2 regions of the Streptomyces sp. 8N114 genome follow, and region 2 is predicted to be linked to the other one. Evidence: predicted binding sites of a transcription regulator. Region 2 holds the regulator's gene; the other holds the start of a gene.
The links. The regulator HrcA, encoded in region 2, represses chaperone genes, less so after heat shock. The targets are predictions, from matches to a motif close to TTNGCACTCNGNNNNNCNGAGTGCNAA.
Positions count from the first base shown of each region.

Region 1: a site for HrcA is predicted at 3,921-3,947, ahead of groES (co-chaperone GroES). Genes of this name have one in related genera too.

Region 1 covers NZ_JBQQBT010000001.1:991,349-998,661, forward strand. The annotation lists gene ACTWQF_RS04425 (MOSC domain-containing protein) at 58-726, shown strand; gene ACTWQF_RS04430 (SDR family NAD(P)-dependent oxidoreductase) at 820-1,593, shown strand; gene groL (chaperonin GroEL) at 1,715-3,343, opposite strand; gene groES (co-chaperone GroES) at 3,462-3,770, opposite strand; gene ACTWQF_RS04445 (nucleotidyltransferase domain-containing protein) at 4,077-4,856, opposite strand; gene ACTWQF_RS04450 (THUMP-like domain-containing protein) at 5,121-6,353, shown strand; gene ACTWQF_RS04455 (hypothetical protein) at 6,391-7,313, opposite strand, start outside.
Region 2 covers NZ_JBQQBT010000012.1:15,152-22,464, reverse strand. The annotation lists gene ACTWQF_RS23210 (nitronate monooxygenase) at 1-472, opposite strand, end outside; gene dnaJ (molecular chaperone DnaJ) at 691-1,824, opposite strand; gene hrcA (heat-inducible transcriptional repressor HrcA) at 1,825-2,841, opposite strand; gene ACTWQF_RS23195 (MBL fold metallo-hydrolase) at 3,067-3,819, shown strand; gene ACTWQF_RS23190 (DUF3097 domain-containing protein) at 3,832-4,701, shown strand; gene ACTWQF_RS23185 (Uma2 family endonuclease) at 4,673-5,278, opposite strand; gene hemW (radical SAM family heme chaperone HemW) at 5,385-6,608, shown strand; gene ACTWQF_RS23175 (SpoIIE family protein phosphatase) at 6,688-7,313, opposite strand, start outside.

The DNA of each region.
Region 1 (7,313 bases), on a different contig from region 2:
AGGGACGCCGGTAAAACCGACTCGCGGCTTGGAGAAGTACGCCGTTAGCCTCTGGCCATGCAGCTGCTTTCCGTGAACCTCGCCAAGCCCCACCGTTCGGAGCACACCGACGCCGAGGGCCAGTTGACCGGCATCGACAAACAGCCCGTCGAGGGCGCCGTCACCGTCACAGCGCCCGGCCCGCGCGGCACCGGCGGCAGCGGTCTGGCCGGCGACACCATCGGCGACCTGCGCCACCACGGCGGCGAGGAACAGGCCGTCTACGCCTTCGCCCGCGAAGAGCTCGACTTCTGGGAGCGCGAGCTGGGCCGGAAGCTGCCCAACGGCGTCTTCGGCGAGAACCTCACCACCCGCGACGTCCACGTCGACGACGCCCGCATCGGCGAACGCTGGCAGCTCGGCTCACCCGGTACCGGGCCGCTGCTGGAGGTCTGTTCCATGCGGATCCCCTGCCGTACGTTCGCGGGCTGGCTGGGCGAACAGGGCTGGATCAAGCGATTCATGAACCGGCAGATGCCCGGCGCCTATCTGCGGGTCATCGAGCCCGGCGAGGTGCGCGCGGGCGACCCCGTCACCGTCGTCCACCGCCCCGACCACGAGGTCTCGGTCAGCTTCGTGTTCCGCTCCCTGACCCAGGAACCCGAACTGCTGCCGCGCATCCTGGCGGCCGGCGAGGCGCTGGATCCGGAGGCGCGGGAGAAGGCGCTGCGGCGGACGCGGGGCTGACGGGGCGCGCCGCCTGACGCGTCGCCACACCCGCCGTCGGCCACGGCGGTTGTGGCGGCCGGGCCGGCAGTGCGGTGCCGATAGCGTGGCCGTATGACGACTGCACTCATTACGGGAGCCACCGCCGGCATCGGCGCCGCCTTCGCGCGGCGGCTCGCGAGCCGCGGCTACCATCTCGTGCTCGCCGCGCGGAACACGGACCGGCTCTGGCGCGAGGCGACCGAACTGCACGACCGGCACGGCGTGGAGGCCGACGTCATCACCGCCGACCTGGCGACGGAGAAGGGCATCACCGCCGTCGAGGACCGGCTCCGGGACCGCGAGCACCCCGTCGATCTGCTGGTCAACAACGCAGGGTTCGGCAACAAGGGCCGCTATCTCGAAGTGCCGGTCGCCGACGAGCTGAAGATGCTCAAGGTGCACTGCGAAGCGGTGCTGCGGCTGACATCCGCCGCCGGGGAGTCCATGTGCGAACGGGGGCGCGGCGGCGTGATCAACGTCGCCTCCGTCGCCGCGTTCTTCCCGCGGGGGACGTACGGCGCCTCCAAGGCGTGGGTCACCCAGTTCACCCAGGGCGCGGCCAAGGACCTCGCCGGTCAGGGCGTGCGGCTGCTGGCGCTGTGCCCGGGATTCGTCCGTACGGAGTTCCATGAGCGGGCCGGGATGGACTCCGGGGACATTCCCAAGTGGCTGTGGCTGGATGCCGATCAGGTGGTCGAGACGGCCCTGCGGGACCTGGCGCGAGGGCGGACCTTGTCCGTGCCGGACCCGCGGTACAAGGCTCTGCTGGGGGCTTCGAAGTTTCTTCCCCGCGGGGTGCTGGCGCGGGCGTCGTCGACGACCGGGCGGAAGTACGGGCCCAAGTAGGTGCGGGTCGCCGCCGCTGAGGTTGCCAGTGCGTCGCCGGGTGCCCGTTGTTCGTGGCTGAACGCGTCGTTCCCCGCGCCCCCTGGCGGGGCGCGGGGAACGGCGTTGTTCGGGCGTTGCCTCAGTGGGCGTGGCCGTGACCGTGGCCGTGACCGGCGGCCTCTTCCTCCTCCGCCGGCTTCTCGACGACCAGCGTCTCGGTCGTCAGCAGCAGCGAGGCGATCGAGGCGGCGTTCTCCAGCGCGGAGCGGGTCACCTTCACCGGGTCGATGACACCGGCCTTGATCAGGTCGCCGTACTCGCTGGTGGCGGCGTTGAAGCCCTGGCCGGCCTCCATCTCCGCGACCTTGGCGGTGATGACGTAGCCCTCCAGACCCGCGTTCTCGGCGATCCAGCGCAGCGGCTCGACCGCGGCGCGGCGGACGGTGGCGACACCGGTCGCCTCGTCGCCCTCCTTGCCGAGGCTGCCGTCCAGCACCTTGGCCGCGTGCACGAGCGCGGAGCCGCCGCCGGAGACGATGCCCTCCTCGACCGCAGCACGGGTCGCGGAGATCGCGTCCTCCAGGCGGTGCTTCTTCTCCTTCAGCTCCACCTCGGTGGCGGCGCCGACGCGGATGACGCACACGCCGCCGGCCAGCTTGGCGAGGCGCTCCTGGAGCTTCTCGCGGTCCCAGTCGGAGTCGGTCGTCTCGATCTCGGCCTTGATCTGAGCGACGCGGCCCTGCACGTCCTCAGCCTTGCCGGCGCCGTCGACGATCGTGGTGTCGTCCTTGGTGACGGTGATGCGGCGGGCCGAGCCCAGCACGTCGAGACCGGCCTGGTCGAGCTTGAGGCCGACCTCCTCGGCGATGACGGTGGCGCCGGTCAGCGTCGCCATGTCGCCGAGCATGGCCTTGCGGCGGTCACCGAAGCCGGGCGCCTTGACGGCGACGGCGTTGAAGGTGCCGCGGATCTTGTTGACGACGAGGGTGGAGAGGGCCTCGCCCTCCACGTCCTCGGCGATGATCAGCAGCGGCCTGGAGCCGCCCGCCTGCATGATCTTCTCCAGCAGCGGCAGCAGGTCCTGGATGGAGCCGATCTTGCCCTGGTGGATCAGGATGTACGGGTCGTCGAGGACGGCCTCCATACGCTCCTGGTCGGTGACGAAGTACGGCGAGAGGTAGCCCTTGTCGAAGGCCATACCCTCGGTGAAGTCCAGCTCCAGACCGAAGGTCTGGGACTCCTCGACGGTGATGACGCCGTCCTTGCCGACCTTGTCCATCGCCTCGGCGATCAGCTCGCCGACCTGCTTGTCCTGCGCGGACAGGGCGGCGACGGAGGCGATGTCCTCCTTGGAGTCGATCGGGCGGGCCGTCTTGACCAGCTCGTCCGAGATCGCGCCGACCGCGGCGTCGATGCCCTTCTTCAGGGCGGCCGGGGAGGCACCGGCGGCCACGTTGCGCAGGCCCTCACGGACCAGCGCCTGGGCCAGCACCGTGGCGGTGGTGGTGCCGTCACCCGCGATGTCGTTGGTCTTGGTCGCCACCTCCTTGAGGAGCTGGGCGCCCAGGTTCTCGTACGGGTCCTCGACCTCGACCTCACGGGCGATGGTGACGCCGTCGTTGGTGATGGTGGGGGCGCCGAACTTCTTGTCGATGACGACATTGCGGCCCTTGGGGCCGATGGTCACCTTCACGGTGTCGGCGAGGCTGTTGACGCCGCGCTCAAGGGCGCGACGGGCGTCCTCGTCGAACTTCAGGATCTTCGCCATGGAAGCTGTTGTGTCCTCTCACACGTCTCGCACGTCTCGTACGAGCTGCGCCCTGGCCCCTGCTACCTCATCGGGAGCGGGCACCAGGGCGCGGGTCGCTGCAAACTGTGCGGCTGAATTACTTCTCGACGATCGCGAGAACGTCGCGGGCCGAGAGGACGAGGTACTCCTCGCCGCTGTACTTCACTTCGGTGCCGCCGTACTTGCTGTACAGCACGATGTCGCCGACGGACACGTCGAGCGGCAGGCGGTTGCCGTCCTCGAAGCGGCCCGGGCCCACGGCCAGGACGGTGCCCTCCTGGGGCTTCTCCTTGGCAGTGTCCGGGATGACCAGGCCAGAGGCCGTGGTCTCCTCGGCGTCGAGCGGCTGGACCACAATGCGGTCCTCGAGCGGCTTGATGGCAACCTTGGAGCTGGCGGTCGTCACGATCCGACCTCCCCCTTCGGAGATCTCAAAACGGGGTCTTATGTCTGGGGTGGCGACCTGGTAGATCCGTCGTCGCGGGTGCCGGATCTGCCCGTCGCGTACTGCTGGCACTCCCACGGGGAGAGTGCCAAGGTCGAGATTATGCCTGGCTTAGCACTCGGTCAAGCGGAGTGCTAGCCGCACCGGCTTGCGCCGATGTGAGGGCGCCCCCTCTCGCCGTCGTTCCGTGCGGAGATTCGCCGTGGGAGTGGTGTCGTCTGCCGGGTGCGGCGCCGTTGTGGCTGGTCGCGCAGTTCCCCGCGCCCCTTACGGGGCGTCCAGAAGTTCCTCGGCCTTTTCCAGGGCCCCGAGGAGGGACTCCGGGGACGGGCGGAGACCGGCGATCAGGGGGTCAAGGGTGCGTAGCCCCGCCTGGGTGAGGAGGCGCTTTTCGTTGGTGACCCACTCGCCGCGGGCCGCGAGCACCGCGTGCGCCGCCTGCGCCGCGGCGGTGGCGAGGGCGCCCGCGACCTCGGTGGCCTGGCCGCGCGGGGCGTAGGCCCCCTTGGCGTACCGCAGGGTCAGCGCGGCGCGCTCCCGCCACACCGGCGGGGCCGCGGCGCGCAGCGCTGCGGGGTACTCCGGGCGGGGCAGGGCAGCGCGCAGCACCCGGTTGAGGGCGAGTTCGGCGACAACGAGATAGCTGGGGATGCCCGCGAGGTGAAACATCAGCGGCTCCCAGTGGAAGCGGCCTTGCCGGGCCTCCGCGAGCTCGTGTTCGACCACGTCCAAGTCGCGGTAGTGGACGTCGACGTGCCGGCCGTCGATGGTCAGCCACGCCCCGCCGTTGAAGACACCACCGCCCCACTCACCGACCTGCGAGACCTCGCCCGGCCAGCCGAGGGCACGCAGATCTGCGGGGTCGAACGAGCCGCGGTAGTAGACGGCGAGATCCCAGTCGCTGTCGGGGCTGTGCGTCCCCTGGGCGCGCGAGCCGCCGAGGGTGACGGCGCGCACGGTCGGCAACGTGGCCAGCCGCTCGGCGACGTGGTCGAGGAAGGCCGCATCCGGCATGGCGTACGGCGCGGGAGAGGGGTTCTCGGGCATGTGAGGTTCCTCGGTGAAGTGAGTGACAAGTGGTGACTGCCAAGCGCCGCGGAGGGAGACGCGCCCCGAAGGGGCGCGGGGAACTGCGCGACAAGCCATGGGGGTACCTCCCTGCTCGAAGAGCTTGGGGGAACCCGCAGCCTGCGGGCGTCAGGCAGGGGCACCCCCCACCCAGAGCAGGCGAGGGCGCGGAGTCCGTACGCGGCGCGTGTCGTCACTTCACGCGCCCGACTCTACCGGCCCCGGCCCGGCCGCCGGCACGGCATGGGCGCACGGGACAATGGCCGGGTGGATCGTGAGGTGTTCGCGGAGCTGCTCTCCGAGGAGGGGCAGGAGCTGCTGCGTCAGGTGCGGGGTGTGGAGCCCGCGCGGGAGCTGGCCGTGGCCACGCGGCTGCGGCAGCGGTACGAGCCCGCGCTCGTCTCGGCGGCGCTGGCGCAGGGCCGGCTGCGCAGCCGCGCGGAGGCCAAGTTCGGCCCGGACCAGGCGCACGCCCTCTACTTCACCGCGGACGGTCTCGAACAGGCCACCCGCGCCCCTGTGGCGGCGCACCGGGCCCGGCGGATGCGGGAGCTCGGCGTCCGTACCGCGGTGGACCTGTGCTGCGGCATCGGCGCCGACGCGCTCGCCCTCGCCCGGGAGGGCATCCGCGTACTGGCGGTCGACCGCTCGCCGCTGACGTGTGCGGTGGCCCGTGCCAACGCCGAGGCGCTGGGACTGGCGGATCTCGTGGAGGTGCGCTGCGCCGATGTCACCGAGGTGGCCACCGACGGCTACGACGCGCTCTTCGCCGACCCGGCGCGCCGCACGGGCCGCGGTCGCGTCTTCGATCCCGAGGCGTACTCGCCGCCGCTCAGCTGGGCGGTGGAGACAGTCCGCTCGGCGCCGCTGGCCGCGCTGAAGGTGGCGCCGGGCATCCCGCACGAGGCAGTGCCGCCGGAGGCGGAGGCCGAGTGGGTCTCGTACAGCGGGGACGTCAAGGAAGCGGTGCTGTGGTTCGGCGCGGGCCGGGAGAACCCCGGTGCGGGCCAGGGGACATCGAGTGGGGTGCGGGCCACGCTGCTGCCCGCCGGTGACACGCTGGTCGGACGCGGGCTGCCCGACCCGGAGGTGGGGCCGGTGGGCCGGTATCTCTACGAGCCGGACGGTGCGGTCATCCGCGCCCACCTGGTCGCCGAGCTGGCGGAGCAGGTGGCGGGGCGGCTGATCGACGCCACGATCGCGTACGTGACGACGGACGCGGAGCACCCGACGCCGTACGCGTCCGGGTACGAGATCACCGACGTACTACCGTTCAACGTCAAGAAGCTCCGCGCGCTGCTGCGGGAGCGCGGCGTCGGTGTCGTCACCGTCAAGAAGCGTGGCTCGGCGGTCGAACCGGAGGAGCTGCGCCGGAAGCTGAAGCTGGACCCGAAGTCGGCCGCCGGTTCCTGCACCGTTTTCCTGACCCGCGTCGCGGGCGCGCCGAGCATGCTGCTGGGCCGCCCGCTGCGGTGACGGCCAACGCCCTTGCGGGCCGGATGCGGGGAACCGCCTAGCGGGTACGCGTGAAGTCGCCGCGCAGGACGCGTTCGGTCAGGGTGTCCTCGGTGAGGGAGCCGTAGCCGGTGGCGGCCCACAGGCTGTGCTCGGGCGGGACCTCGAAGTACGGGATCCGGCGGTCCTCGTGGGCCTGGGTGAGGACTTCCGGCGCGCGGCGGCCAGCCACAGCGGCGGCACAGTCCCCGCAGGCCGCGACGTCCAGCGACTCGCGGCGGCCCAGCGGGCGCCAGCGGACGCGCTCGGCGGCGGGGCCGTGCAGCGGGTGGAAGAAGCACAGCGGCAGCGCTGCGGTGCTCCGCGCCGATCCGGTCGACGCGGAGCGCCGCAGCGCGTCGCGGCCCTCGTGGAGGAGCGCGAGAACGCCCGCGAGGTCGGGTATGTCGCGCGCGTTGTCCAGCACCGTGCCGGCGGCGGCGTAGGCGTCGAGGGACAGCTGGAGCAGGTCGGTGTCGGCGGCCTCTTCACCGTCGGCGGCGGAGTCGCCGGGCTCGTGGGCGAGCAGTTCCTCGTTGTACGTGAGGAGTTCGCGCTGGGCGCGCTTACGCAGATCGCGTACGCCCGCCTTGCGCGCCGTCGCGAACACGGAGCGCGGCGAGGTGAACGGCGCCCGGGTGGAGGTGCGCGATCTGCGAGCCCGGTAGACCAGCACGGCGACGACGAGTACGGCCAGCGCCGGGACGATCAGCGCCGCGAGCAGCAGCGGGGAGGAACCGTCCGCATCTTCCGCGCCGTCCTCATCCGCCGAGGGGGTGCCACTGCGGTCCAGGTCCTTGGTGGCCTGCTCGTACTGCTTGTCCCCGTTCCCCGACTTCACGATCTCCAGGGCGCGGGAGAACTTCGCGTAGAGGCTTTTGCCGTCCATGTCCTCCTGGTGGCCGACGGCGGCCACGCCCCAGAACGCCTGGTGCTTGCCGT
Region 2 (7,313 bases):
CCGAGGTCGCGGTGACGAGGGTGCGGGTGCCCAGCTCCGCGAGACGCTCCAGTACCCGGCTGGTGGGGCAGCCGAAGTGGAAGGAGACGACGGGGACGGGGTCGTCGTAGAGGATCGCGAGCTTCGCCTCGTACGCGTCGTCCGTCATGCCGTCGGTGTCGCCCAGTTCGGTCTCGTACCAGGTGGCCTCGCCCGCGAGCTGTTCGCGGTAGACGACGACTGCTGACGGGTCGGTGGTACGGGGCTGCGGCATGAAGAGGTTGACGCCGAACGGGCGCTCTGTGAGCCGCCGCAGCTGTCTGATCTCCTCGTACATCGCCTCCGGCGTCTTGTACCCGGCGGCGAGGAAGCCCAGGCCCCCCGCCTCGCTCACCGCTGCAGCCAGCGCGGGCCGGGAGACCCCGCCCGCCATCGGTGCCTGGATGACGGGATGCGCAGTCAGCTCGTAGAGCGAAGACGACGAGGTCGACATGACCACATCCTGTCACGCCCCCACCACAGCCCCGGCCCAACCCCCGACGCCCCAGAAGACCACCCCCGCCCCCCAGGCCAAGCCCGAACGGCCCCGCCTTCAGCGCGATCTGACAGCCTCGCCTCAGCGCGGTCGAACAGCCCCGCCTCAGCGGCCGTTACTGCATCCACCGGGGGACAACCCCCAGACCCCCGGCCGATCCCGAATGGCGGCCCGCCTCAGCGGCCGTTGAAGGCGTCCTTCAGCCGGGAGAACAACCCCTGCTGGCCCGGCTGGAACTGACCCGTGGGCCGCTCCTCGCCGCGGAGTTTGGCCAGGCGGCGCAGGAGCTCCTCCTGGTCCGGCTCCAGCTTGGTCGGCGTCGTCACCTCGACGTGCACGATGAGCTGGCCACGGCCACCACCGCGCAGGTGGGTGATGCCACGCTCGTGGAGCGGGATCGACTGACCGGACTGGGTGCCGGGGCGGATGTCGACCTCCTCCATGCCGTCCAGCGTCTCCAGCGGCACCTTGGTGCCGAGGGCCGCGGCCGTCATGGGGATGGTGACAGTGCAGTGCAGGTCGTCACCACGGCGCTGGAAGACCGGGTGGGCGTTCTCGTGGATCTCCACGTACAGATCACCGGCCGGGCCGCCGCCCGGGCCGACCTCGCCCTCGCCCGCGAGCTGGATGCGGGTGCCGTTGTCGACACCGGCGGGGATCTTCACGGTGAGGCTGCGCCGCGAGCGCACCCGCCCGTCGCCCGCGCACTCCGGGCAGGGGGTGGGCACGACGGTGCCGAAGCCCTGGCACTGGGGGCACGGCCGGGAGGTCATGACCTGGCCCAGGAAGGACCGGGTGACCTGGGAGACCTCACCACGGCCGCGGCACATGTCGCAGGTCTGCGCCGAGGTGCCCGGCGCGGCACCGTCGCCGCTGCAGGTGCCGCAGACGATGGCGGTGTCGACCTGGATGTCCTTGGTGGTGCCGAACGCGGCCTCTTCCAGGTCGATGTCCAGCCGGATCATGGCGTCCTGGCCCCGACGGGTACGCGAGCGCGGCCCGCGCTGCGCCGCCGTGCCGAAGAAGGCGTCCATGATGTCGCTGAAGTTGCCGAAGCCCCCGCCGAAGCCGCCGGCACCGGCGCCCGCGGCGCCCGCGGCCGGGTCCCCGCCGAGGTCGTAGACCTGCTTCTTCTGCGGGTCCGAGAGCACCTCGTAAGCGGTGTTGATCTCCTTGAACCGCTCCTGGGTCTTCGGATCCGGGTTGACGTCCGGGTGCAGCTCGCGCGCGAGTCTGCGGAACGCCTTCTTGATCTCGTCCTGCGAGGCGTCACGCTGCACGCCGAGGACCGCGTAGTAGTCCGTCGCCACTTATGACTCCGCCAGGATCTGTCCGACGTACCGTGCCACTGCGCGTACAGCTCCCATCGTTCCGGGGTAGTCCATGCGGGTCGGTCCGACCACACCGAGCTTGGCGACCGCTTCGTCGCCCGAACCGTAGCCGACCGAGACGACCGATGTGGAACTCAGTCCCTCATGCTGGTTCTCATGCCCGATTCGTACGGTCATGCCGGGGTCCTTGGCCTCTCCGAGCAGCTTCAGCAGAACGACCTGCTCCTCCAGCGCCTCCAGTACGGGCCGGATGGTGAGCGGGAAGTCGTGCCCGAAGCGGGTCAGATTGGCGGTGCCGCCGATCATCAGCCGCTCCTCGGTCTCCTCGACCAGGGTCTCCAGCAGGGTGGCCAGCACCGTCTGGATCGTGCCTCTGTCGTCGGCGTCGAACGCCTCGGGCAGGTCCTGCACCAAGGACGGGACCTCGGTGAAGCGCTCGCCGACCACCCGGCTGTTGAGCCGGGCACGCAGGTCGGCCAGTACCGTCTCGCCGATCGGCGCCGGGCAGTCGATCATCCGCTGCTCGACCCGGCCGGTGTCGGTGATCAGCACCAGCATCAGCCGCGCGGGCGCCAGCGCCAGCAGCTCCACGTGCCGCACCGTCGAGCGGGTCAGCGACGGATACTGCACCACCGCGACCTGCCGGGTGAGCTGGGCGAGCAGCCGGACCGTACGGCCGACGACGTCGTCGAGGTCGACGGCGCCCTCCAGGAAGTTCTGGATGGCGCGCCGCTCGGGGGGCGACAGCGGCTTGACCCCGGCGAGCTTGTCGACGAAGAGGCGGTAACCCTTGTCGGTGGGGATCCGGCCCGCGCTGGTGTGGGGCTGGGCGATGTACCCATCCTCCTCCAGCGCCGCCATGTCGTTGCGGACGGTGGCCGGGGACACCTTCAGGTTGTGGCGCTCCGTGAGGGCCTTGGAGCCCACCGGCTCCTCCGTGCCCACGTAGTCCTGGACGATGGCGCGGAGGACTTCAAGTCGACGCTCGCTGAGCAAGGCGCACACCTCCCGTCCGGCCGCTGGTCTGGAGTCCGATCCCCTGGCGGTCTCTGGCACTCTTCATGCCGGAGTGCCAAGTCCCTGAGCCAGTGTACGGCCGGTCACCACGGCCAGGGCAAGGGCCGCCTGATCGCAGGCCCGACCGTACCGCGCCGCTGCGGCGGCGGCGCTGCTTCCGCGCGGCCGAGGGCGCGGTGGTCGGGCTGCCGCTAGCGTCGTCGTATGCAGCCGTTCGGTAAAGACGCGAAGCAGGATTCGCCGGCCGACGACCGGCGCTGGGAGCGGATCGCGCCCGGGGTGCTGCGGCGCAGACTGCCGCAGTGGGACGCGACGGTCGGCGCCGTCGGGGGCGACAACGAGGCGCTGGTGGTCGACACCGGGTCCTCGCTGCTGGAAGGCTCGGAGATCCGTGCCGAGGTGACCGCACTGCTGGGGCGCCGGGTGACGCGGGTGGTCCTCACCCATCCGCACTTCGACCACATCTTCGGCGCGGCCGTCTTCTCCGGCGCCGAGGTGTACGCGGCGGTCGGCGTCAGCGAGCTGCTGGCCCGCAACACCGACCTGCTGCGGGACGACGCCGTGGCACACGGCCTGCTGGAGGACGAGGCCGGGGAGGCGGCGGACGTGCTGGTGCGCCCGCACCATCCGGTCAGCGGGCAGCTGACCCTCGACCTGGGCGGGCGGGAGGTCGTGCTGGTCAACGTCGGCCCCGCGCACACCGAGCACGACCTGGCCGTGCTGGTGCCCGGCACCCCCGATGTCGTCTTCTGCGGGGACCTCGTGGAGGAGTCCGGCGCCCCCCAGGCCGGCGCCGACGCCCACCCCTCCCGCTGGCCGGCCGCGCTGGACCGGCTGCTGGCGCTGGGCGGCGAGGACGCGGTGTACGTACCGGGGCACGGGGCACTGGTGGACGCGGCGTTCGTACGGGCACAACGGGAGGAGCTGGCACGCCGGTTCGCGTCGTACGGCGCGTAGCAGAATGTGCGCATGCGCAGCCGTTACGACAATCCCGATCTGACCCCTCCCTGGAAGCGGGCTCGGAGCGTGCCCGAAGTGGCCGCCGAGCCGGATCTGGTGGTGGAGGAGGTCACCACCGGGTTCTGCGGAGCGGTCGTGCGCTGCGAGAAGACGGCTGAGGGGCCGACGGTCACGCTGGAGGACCGCTTCGGCAAGCACCGGGTCTTCCCGATGACGTCGGCGGGCTTCCTGCTGGAGGGGCGGACGGTGACGCTCGTACGTCCCCGCGCGGGTGCGGGCGCGGGTGCGGATCCCGGGGCTGGTGTCCCGGCGGCCGGGCGGCGGCTGACGGCTTCCGGCTCCGTCGCCGTCCCCGGCGCGCGGGCCAGGGTGGCGCGGGCTGCGCGTATCTATGTCGAGGGGCGGCACGACGCCGAGCTGGTCGAGAAGGTGTGGGGCGACGACCTGCGGATCGAGGGGGTGGTCGTGGAGTACCTGGAGGGCGTCGACGATCTGCCCGCCGTCGTGGAAGCCTTCTCCCCCGGCCCCGGGGCCCGGCTCGGGGTGCTGGTCGACCATCTGGTCCCCGGTTCGAAGGAATCGCGGATCGCCGCCCAGGTGAGCGGGGACCACGTCCTGGTGGTGGGGCATCCGTACATCGACATCTGGGAGGCCGTGAAGCCTGCCTCGGCGGGCATCCGGTCCTGGCCGCGCGTCCCGCACGGCCAGGACTGGAAGACCGGCGTGTGCAGCGCGCTGGGGTGGCCCCGGAACACCGGCGCGGCCTGGCAGCACCTGCTCGGCCGCGTCCGCTCCTACAAGGACCTGGAGCCCGCGCTGCTGGGCCGGGTCGAGGAGCTGATCGACTTCGTCACTGCTCCGGCTTCTCCGACTGCTTGACCGGGAGGGTCTGGAACTCCTCGGTCTCCAGCTTCACCCCGAGAAGGTCGAGCGGGAGCGACTCGCCGAACCGCGCCCGGCGCTCCACCCGGTAGTCGGCCTCCTCGCCCTTGCCTGCCGGTTCGGTGAGCAGGACGCACTCGCCCTTGAATGGGTCGATGATCAGGTATCCGGGGACGCCGCCCGCCGCGTAGAGCGTGCGCTTGGTGACGTAGTCCCGGTGCTTACTGGTCTTGGAGACGACCTCCAGGAGGAGGGTGATCTCCTCGGGGGGCATCAGCCTGCCCGACTCCGGGCCGGCGTCACGCGGAATCACGACGAGATCCGGCTGGGGCTCGCTCGTCTGGGCGAGGAGGCCGACGTCCTGGGTCTGGAGCCGCTGCCAGCGCTTACGGGGGATCTGGTCCGCCACGGCCTCCACGATCCGGTTATGGACCAGATCCGGCCCCGCCATCATCACGATTTCCCCCCACAGCAACTCCGCCTTGAAACCCTCCGGTACTTCGAGTTCCTCGAAGGCGTTTATCGCGTGGGAGTCGGTCATCGGGACATCCATCCGTTCGGCTACGGCAGTCATTGCCAGCCCCCTCGCGGTCGCTGCGATCACGTACGCACTCAGCGTAGCCGCGGGGTGTGACACCGCGCACGCGGGCAACGGGCGCACAAGTGGTGCAATGGAAAGCATGCCCTCCGCACTCCCTGACGGCGAGCCCATGCCCGCAGACGGCGCGCTGCCTCCGCGCGCGTTCGACGGGGCCGAGGCCCGCGCGCTCGGCTTCTATCTGCACGTTCCGTACTGCGCCACCCGCTGCGGCTACTGCGACTTCAACACCTACACCGCCACCGAGCTGGGGGGATTCTCCCGGGAGCGGTACGCGGAGCAGGCCGTCGAGGAGATCCGGCTGGCCCGCAGGGTGCTCGGCGACGATCCGCGCCGGGTGGAGACGGTGTTCGTCGGGGGCGGCACCCCCACCCTGCTCCCGGCCGCCGAGCTGGGCCGGATGCTGGCGGCGATCAGGGACGAGTTCGGGCTGGCCGAGAACGCCGAGGTCACCACCGAGGCGAATCCCGAGTCGGTGGACACCGGCTACCTCGGCGAGCTGCGGGAGGCCGGCTTCAACCGGGTCTCGTTCGGTATGCAGAGCGCCCGCCCGCACGTGCTGCGGGTACTGGACCGTACGCACACTCCGGGGCGCCCCGAGGAGTGCGTCGCGGAGGCACGTAAGGCGGGCTTCTCGCATGTGAACCTCGACCTGATCTACGGCACGCCGGGCGAGACCGACGAGGACTGGCGCGCCTCCCTGGACGCCGCGCTCGGCGCCGGCCCGGACCACATCTCGGCGTACGCGCTGATCGTGGAGGAGGGCACCCAGCTCGCCCGGCGCATCCGGCGGGGCGAGGTGCCGATGACCGACGACGATGTGCACGCGGACCGCTATCTGATCGCGGAGGAGCGGCTGACGGCGGCCGGTATGGAGTGGTACGAGGTCTCCAACTGGGCGGTGGCCGGCGACGCGGCGGCACGGTGCCGGCACAACGAGCTGTACTGGACGGGTGCCGACTGGTGGGGCGCGGGCCCTGGCGCGCACAGCCACGTCGGCGGGGTGCGCTGGTGGAACGTCAAGCACCCCGCGGCCTATGCGCAGGCGCTGGCCGAGGGCCGTTCGCCCGGCGCAGGCCGCGAGGTGCTCACCGCGGAGGACAGGCGCGTCGAGCGGATCCTGCTGGAGCTGCGGCTCGGCCGGGGCTGCCCGCTCTCGCTGCTCGCGCCGCAGGGCGCGAAGGCCGCCGAGCGGGCCCGCGAGGAGGGTCTGCTGGAGCCGGGCCCTTACGAGGAGGGCCGCGCGGTGCTCACGCTGCGGGGTCGGCTGCTGGCGGACGCGGTGGTCCGGGGGCTGGTGGACTGATCGGGTCGGGCCTGTGTCGTAAAGCCGGTGGGGCCTGTCTCGGAAAGCCGGTGGGGGCCTGTCTCGCACACCGGGCCGGTCAGCCGTCGGGCGCGGCTTCGGCCCGCTCGGGGACCCGCAGCACCAGCATGGCCAGGTCGTCGGCGGGCAGATCGGGTGCGAAGGCGTACACCGCACGGCGCAGGCGCTCGGCCGTGCCGCCCGCGTCCAGGCCCGCGCAGTCGGCGAAGCGGGTCGCGAGGCCGTCGCCGTCGTCGAACAGCCGGCGGCCGGAGCGGCGTTCGGTCACTCCGTCGGTGACGCACAGGAGGGTGTCGCCAGGGTGCAGCGTGAAGGACTGGGACTCGTAGCTGACCTGCTGGGCGACACCGAGGAGTAACTGCGGCGCAGCGGCCGTCCGTACGGCGCCGGAGGCGTCCCGTACCAGCGGCAGCGGGTGTCCGGCGCAGGTGAGAGTGCAGTCCACGAGCCCGTCGCGGAAGGCCAGTTCGCCGTAGACGACGGAGAGGAACCGCGCCTGCTCGCCCACCTCCCGGTTGAGCCGGTCCAGGGTCTCGGGCACGGAGTGACCCTCCCTGGCCAGCAGCCGCAGCACCGGGCGGGCCAGTCCGGTGACCACGGCCGCCTCCGGACCGTTGCCGCACACGTCGCCGAGCGCGAAGCGCCAGCGGCCGTCGGGCAGTCGCAGCAGGTCGTAGAAGTCGC